3 regions of the Tardiphaga sp. OK245 genome follow, and region 3 is predicted to be linked to each of the others. Evidence: predicted binding sites of a transcription regulator. Region 3 holds the regulator's gene; each other region holds the start of a gene.
The links. Region 3 encodes PhoB, which activates phosphate uptake and scavenging genes when phosphate is short. Its sites were predicted from a motif close to TGTCATNNANCTGTCAT; they were not measured.
Positions count from the first base shown of each region.

Region 1: BLW80_RS13115 (RNA degradosome polyphosphate kinase) is a predicted target of PhoB. The motif match lies at 1,003-1,019, and genes of this name have one in related genera.
Region 2: phnG (phosphonate C-P lyase system protein PhnG) is a predicted target of PhoB. The motif match lies at 1,344-1,360, and genes of this name have one in related genera.

Region 1 is NZ_FNWZ01000003.1:103,699-105,959, reverse strand. Features, by position in the region: gene BLW80_RS13115 (RNA degradosome polyphosphate kinase) at 1-931, opposite strand, end outside; gene BLW80_RS13110 (P-loop NTPase family protein) at 1,088-1,765, opposite strand; gene BLW80_RS13105 (CDP-alcohol phosphatidyltransferase family protein) at 1,812-2,261, opposite strand, start outside.
Region 2 is NZ_FNWZ01000001.1:692,831-695,091, forward strand. Features, by position in the region: gene BLW80_RS03125 (carbon-phosphorus lyase complex subunit) at 1-212, opposite strand, end outside; gene phnH (phosphonate C-P lyase system protein PhnH) at 215-823, opposite strand; gene phnG (phosphonate C-P lyase system protein PhnG) at 826-1,287, opposite strand; gene phnF (phosphonate metabolism transcriptional regulator PhnF) at 1,413-2,147, shown strand; gene BLW80_RS03145 (nuclear transport factor 2 family protein) at 2,148-2,261, opposite strand, start outside.
Region 3 is NZ_FNWZ01000002.1:1,135,477-1,137,737, forward strand. Features, by position in the region: gene pstB (phosphate ABC transporter ATP-binding protein PstB) at 1-211, shown strand, start outside; gene phoU (phosphate signaling complex protein PhoU) at 240-953, shown strand; gene phoB (phosphate regulon transcriptional regulator PhoB) at 1,046-1,750, shown strand; gene BLW80_RS12030 (GcrA family cell cycle regulator) at 1,855-2,261, opposite strand, start outside.

The DNA of each region.
Region 1 (2,261 bases), on a different contig from region 3:
CGACCAGCAGGATTTCGTCATCCGAGGTCGCCAGCGCGCGCTGCACGAAGGCACGGAGTTCTGCCGGCATGCCGGCTTCGATTTCGAGGCGGATCACCGACCCTCTGCGGCGACGCTTCAGCGCAGTCTCGAACAGCCGGACCAGATCCTCGGCCTCTTCTTCGACTTCAAGTTCACTGTCGCGGATGATGCGGAAGGCACCCTGCCCCTGAACAGTGTAGCCCGGGAATAGACGCGCGATGAACAGGCCAGTGGCCTGTTCCAGCGTGATAAGGCGGACCGCGCCGTCCTTGCCGGGGGTCGGCAGGCGGATGAAGCGATCGATCTTGCCGGGCATGCGGATCAGCGCGTTCATCGTCTTGCCGTCGGACACCCGCGACAGATGCAGCGCGATGGTGAAGCCCAGACTCGGAATGAACGGGAACGGATGCGCCGGGTCGATCGCCAGCGGCGTCAGCAGCGGGAAAATATTGTGGAGGAAGTGGTCCTCGATCCAGGACCGGTCGGCCTTGCTGACCTCCTTGCCGTCGAGCAGCACGATTCCGACATCGGCCAGCATGCCGCGCTGGTCGCGCCAGATCGCCTGCTGGTCGCTGCCGAGCTTGGAGACCGCACTGTTGATCAGCACCAGTTGCTCGGCCGGGGTCAAGCCGTCCGGACTGCGCTCGCTGATTCCCTCACGGACCTGCGCTTTGATACCGGCGACGCGGACCATGAAGAATTCATCAAGGTTGTTTGCGGAAATCGACAGGAAGCGGACGCGCTCCAGCGCCGGATGGCCCGGATTGACGGACTCCTCAAGGACGCGGCGATTGAAATGCAGCCAGGACAGCTCGCGATTGATGAAGCGCTCGGGACCCGACGCGACCACCTCTGCCGGCTTCGCTTCGCCCTTTTTCTCTTCAATAACAATCTCTTCTGCGGAGTCCATGAGACAGCAATCCATCCAGTTCAAGCAGCGCTATAGTGCCGGCAAATCACAGCGGACATTGCGTCAGTTGCGTGACGCTTCGATGACATTGAGGAACCTGCCTGCCGCGCCGTCAAGGCACGGTTTGACGCGCCGCGTTTGACGTCCAAGGCTAAGTCAGGCGTCGCGCAGCAGTTCCGCGGCCAATGCACGGGTCACCGGCCGCCCAAGCCGAAGCGCCTCGCTATCCAGCAATTCCACCGTATGGCGGGCGGCGGCGAATGACCGCTCGATGCGGCTGGCCACATAGCTGACCACGCTCTCGTCGATGCTGAGCTGGCGGTCGGCGCAAAACTTCACGATCAGCGCCCGAAACAACCCGTCATCCGGCGGCAGCAGATTGACTACCGGGATCGCACGGAGCCGCGACCGCAGATCGCGCAACTCGACCTCCATGGCGGCCGGGGCGACCCGCGCCGTAATCAGCACATAGGCGTTGTCTTGACGTGCCAGATTAAGAAGGTGGAACAGTGCCCGCTCATCGAAGGCACCGGCATTGAGATCCTCCACCACCAGTGCGTTGGTCACCAACTCAGCCGGAACCGTCGCAGCCGTCAGGCTGTGCGCCATGGTGGAGCGCGCCCCGGCCTCCTCGGCCCAGATCGCCGCCAGATGGCTCTTGCCGGACCCTTCCGGGCCGACAAGGAGCATTACCCGGTTCGGCCAATCCGGCCAGCAGTCGATCAGTCCCAGCGCCTCGGCATTGGCCGGGCCCTCAAGGAAGTTGTCGCGGGACAGACTCTCCGCATGGGGCAGCGCGAACGCCAATTGACGGGGTTGGACGCGGGCGACCACGCAAATACTCCTGCCGGCTCCGCCGGCGAACGTCACGAATACCGGTTTACCGGGGCTCTTGACCAGGTTCGATGGTGCTCATGTGTCGCATCCACTCGACGAGATAGAAGGACACAGAGAGCAGCGTCAAGATGGTCACAAAGCCCATTAAAATCAAATCGTAAGGCGAGGATTTGAAACCAAATCCGAGGGCAGCAAGAACCAAGGCTGCGAAGGCCACCTGCGCCACCGTATTGAGCTTCGATACCATCAGCGGCTTCATCGGGATCGGTTTGCCGAACAACCACGACACAATGACGGCGCCCACGATCATGATATCCCGCGACACCACGAGAATCACGATCCAACGCGGAACTGCCCCCCATATCCCCAGGGAGACATAGATCGAGACCAGCAGCGCCTTATCGGCCAAGGGGTCGAGCAGCGCACCGAGTTCGCTGGCCATGTTGAAACGCTTGGCGAGAAAGCCGTCCACGGCATCGCTGACCCCCGCAAT
Region 2 (2,261 bases), on a different contig from region 3:
ATGTCGCCGCGTGCCTGCTTGATGGCCAGCGCCGCGAGCTCGCGGTCATAGAGCGAGCCTTCGGTCATCACGCGATCGACGGCGAGGCCGAGCTGATTGGAGATCTGCGCCAGCGATATTTCCGGCACGTCGCGATCGCCGCGGCGTTCATGAGCGAGCAGACGATGCGCATTCTCGATGGCGCGTTCGCCACCCTTGACGGCGACATACATGCTCAGCCCTCCTTCGCGACAAGGCGCGTGGTGCGCGGCAGCGCGACGATGGATTCGCCGGAGACCAGCACGAGATCGATGCCGCGGGGAAACAGCGAGGCATTCAGCGCAAGACGATCCAGCAGATTCGGCACGCCGATCGCGGCGCGCAGGATGGTGGCGCCGTCGATCCCGGGACCGCGCAATTCATAGGTCGGGCCTTCAGTCAGGCTCGCCACCTGCAGAATGATCGTGGTGGAGCGATCCGGATATTCGCCGGTGCCGAAGGCGAAGTGCTCGAAGGACGGTAGCGCAGCGGGATCGGCCACCACGGCAAAGGCGCACACCGCCGGATCGGCAATCACAGGCGCGCTGGTATGAAACTTGATCCACTTGGCGACATCCATGGTCGCCGCCAGCTTGGCATCGAGCCACACCGGCGTGTCCTGATCGAACAGCGTCAGCGCGATGGCCGCCGCGCCGCGCATCATTGGCGCAGGTACGCCCGAAACAGCCTGAATGCGCTGCACGGTACCCGGACGCGCCATCGCATCCATCACCGAACGGAAGGTCGATTGCGCTGCAAGCACCTTGTCCGCGAAACCGGCCGGCATTTCCGCAACTGTCGTCATGATCAGCCCTCCCCGCGCACGAGCGTGTAGAAATCGACTTTGGTTGCCGCCGTCTCTGCGGCCTTGCGCTTGCTATCGGCGACGACGCGCGCGCGCAGCGGCGTGAGCACCTTGGTCTCGACAGCATCTGAAAATTCACAGGTCTGGATGAGTGCATCGCAGAGCGCGATCAGCTGCGCCTTCGCGCCGTCACGACCGAGTGTGTAACCGAAGCCAACCTCGCCGCTGGCAAGCCGTACAGCGGCACGCGACACCGTCGCTTCGCCGAGATTGAATGGCGCGCCATCGCCGCCGATCCGGCCGCGCAGCATCACCAGGCCGTTTTCCGGCTGACGCAGTTGTTCATGGGCGGGAACAGCCACTGCATCGAGATATCCGGCGATATCCGCCGTGGCGCAGTGCCCAAGCACCCCCATCGCCTCACGGCGCCGGGCCTGCTGGTGGTTCAGGGAGGATGAAGTCATGTCACCGTCGCTCAACAAGTTGTATGATTTACTAGACAACTTTATAGGCGGAGGCAATGACCGTTTCGTGACAGCGGCACGATTTTTCGCTAATGCGTGGTCGACATCATTCCGGGACCGATTTTGTGACCATTCAGGACAAGCCAACAGGCGTGGCACTTTGGCGGCATGTGGCCGACGGCATCGAGCGCGGCATTGCAGATGGCCGCTATGGTGCGGGCGAAAAGCTGCCCGGCGAGACTGAACTGGCTGACATCTACCGCGTCAATCGCCACACCGTGCGCCGCGCCCTCGCGACCCTGGCCGAACGCGGCCTGGTGCGCGCCGAGCGCGGGAGCGGCACCTATGTGGAATCGCCAAAGCTTGCATATCCCCTGCGATCACGCACGCGCTTCTCGGAAATTGCCGGTGCCGGCGGGCGCGAGCCGCAAGCGCAATTGATCGGAGCCTGGGACGATGTGGCAACACGCGATCTCGCAAGGCAGCTTGGCCTCAAAGCCGGCGCTCCGCTGATCCGCATCGAGGCGCTGCGCCTCGCTGACAAGACGCCGATCTGCGTCGGCACCAACTGGCTATCCGCCGAACGCTTTCCCGATTTCGGCAAGGTCTATGAGCGCGTGCGCTCGATGACCAAGGCCCTGGCGCATTACGGCATCAAGGACTATCGCCGCGCCTCGACGAAGGTCACCGCAGGGATCATCGATGCGACCGATGCGACACGGCTTGGCGTTGCACTCGGGCGTCCGATCTTGATTGTCGATTCCATCGATGTGGATGCCGACGGCACGCCGCTGAGCGCCACGCATTCGCGCTTCGTCGCCGAGCGCGTCGAATTCGTGGTCGATAGCGGCTCGCTTTAGTTAGAACGGGTCGGTGCCGAGACCCGGCACATCGGCCGGACGCGGCCCCGGCGCCGGCCACAGGAAACGGCGATCCTTCTCGGCAATGGCCACATCGTTGATGCTCGCCTCGCG
Region 3 (2,261 bases):
GACTGCGAAGATCGAGGAGCTGATCGACGAGTTGAAGGATCAGTACACGATCGCGATCGTGACCCATAACATGCAGCAGGCTGCCCGCGTCTCCGACAGCACAGCCTTCATGTATCTCGGCGAGTTGATCGAGTTCGATCAGACCAACAAGATCTTCACGTCGCCGACCGATCGCCGCACCCAGGATTACATCACCGGCCGCTTCGGCTGACGCGACATATTCGCGGGAGGAATTTGAGATGGCTTTTGAACACACCACCAAGGCTTTCGACGACGATCTGCAGGAGCTGACCCGTCTCGTTGCCGAGATGGGTGGCCTCGCGGAACGGCAGATCGTCGAATCCGTCGACGCGCTGATCCGCCGGGACGTCGCGCTCGGTGCGCGCGTCGTCGCCACTGACTCCGAGATCGACCAGTTGCAGCGCACGATCGAAGAGCGCGCCGTGCTGACCATCGCCAAGCGCCAGCCAATGGCTGTCGATTTGCGCGAGATCGTCGGCGCGCTGCGCGTCGCTACCGATCTGGAACGCATCGGCGATCTCTCCAAGAATATCGGTAAGCGCGTCAATGCACTCGACAGCGACTTCCATCCGCTGAAGCTGATCCGCGGCCTCGAGCACATGACCGACCTCGTGACCACCCAGGTCAAGGCCGTGCTCGACGCCTATGCCGCACATGATCTGCCCGCCGCGATGACGGTGTGGAAGGGCGACGAGGAAATCGACGCGATCTGCACCTCGCTGTTCCGCGAACTCCTGACCTATATGATGGAAGACCCGCGTAACATTTCGTTCTGTATCCACCTGATGTTCTGCGCCAAGAACATCGAGCGGATCGGTGACCATGCCACCAATATTGCGGAAACCGTGTTCTACATGATCGAGGGCCAGCAAATCCTCGACAAGCGCCCGAAGGGCGACATGACCACATTCGCGAATACGCCGACGGTCTGAAGCATGATCCGGAAAAGTGGGAGCCAGTCTTCCGCAAGGATCATGATTTAAAAACTTGTCGGACGTCACTGAGGGTATTGATCAAGATGGCTGTGAATGCACGCATTCTGGTTGTGGAAGATGAAGAGGCGCTAACGACGCTGCTTCGCTACAACCTCGACGCCGAAGGCTATGATGTTGAAACCGTCGCTCGCGGCGACGATGCCGACACCCGCTTGAAGGAGCGGGTGCCGGATCTCGTGGTGCTCGACTGGATGCTGCCGGGCCTGTCCGGCATCGAACTGTGCCGCCGCTTGCGCGCACGGCCCGAAACCAAGGCATTGCCGATCATCATGCTGACGGCGCGTGGCGAAGAGAGCGAGCGCGTTCGCGGTCTCGCCACTGGTGCCGACGACTACATCGTCAAGCCGTTCTCCGTGCCGGAGCTCCTGGCCCGCGTGAAGGGCCTGCTGCGTCGTGCAGCTCCCGAGCGTCTCGCTACCGTTTTGGCGTTTGGCGACATCGAACTTGACCGTGACAAGCGCCGCGTCGTGCGCTCAAGCCGTCCGATCGATCTCGGTCCGACCGAATATCGCCTGCTGGAGTTCTTCCTGGAACATCCGGGCCGCGTGTTCAGCCGCGAACAGTTGCTCGACAGCGTCTGGGGCCGCGACATCTATATCGACGAGCGCACCGTCGACGTGCATATCGGCCGCCTGCGCAAGCTGCTCAACCCCGCCGGTGAGCCAGATCCGATCCGCACCGTGCGCGGCGCCGGCTACGCGCTGGACGACCGGTTCGACAAGGCGGCGGAGTAGGTATCTTCCTTCTTCCCCGCAAGCGGGGCGAGGTTAGAAGCCCCCAAACAAAAAATGCCCGGCTCATCGCCGGGCATTTTCATTTGGTTTAGATGCTTTCCAGCTCAGCGCGTCGGCTTCGGCACCGCGCGGCGGCGGTCGCTGGCCGGCTGATAGGCGATGCGCGAGTGATGTGCGCAATAGGGGGCGCCGGCCAGGGCCTTGCCACCGCAGAAGTAGAAGTCCGCGCTCGACGGATCGCCGATTGGCCAATGGCAGGTGGCTTCGTTGAGTTCGACCAGCGACAGGCGCTGGCTGATCGGCACGATGTTGTCATAGGCGATCGGGTCGGGCTCGGCCTCGATCTCGTAGTTATGGGCCAATGCTGTGTTGCCACGGGCCATCGGGCGGGCGACGCGCACCATCTGCTGTGCCGGGCGCGCCTTGCGCTGCCGCGGAGCTGCCGAGGAGGGGCTCTTGGCACGGCCGGACAGGCCAAGGCGGTGCACCTTGCCGATCACGGCGTTGCGGG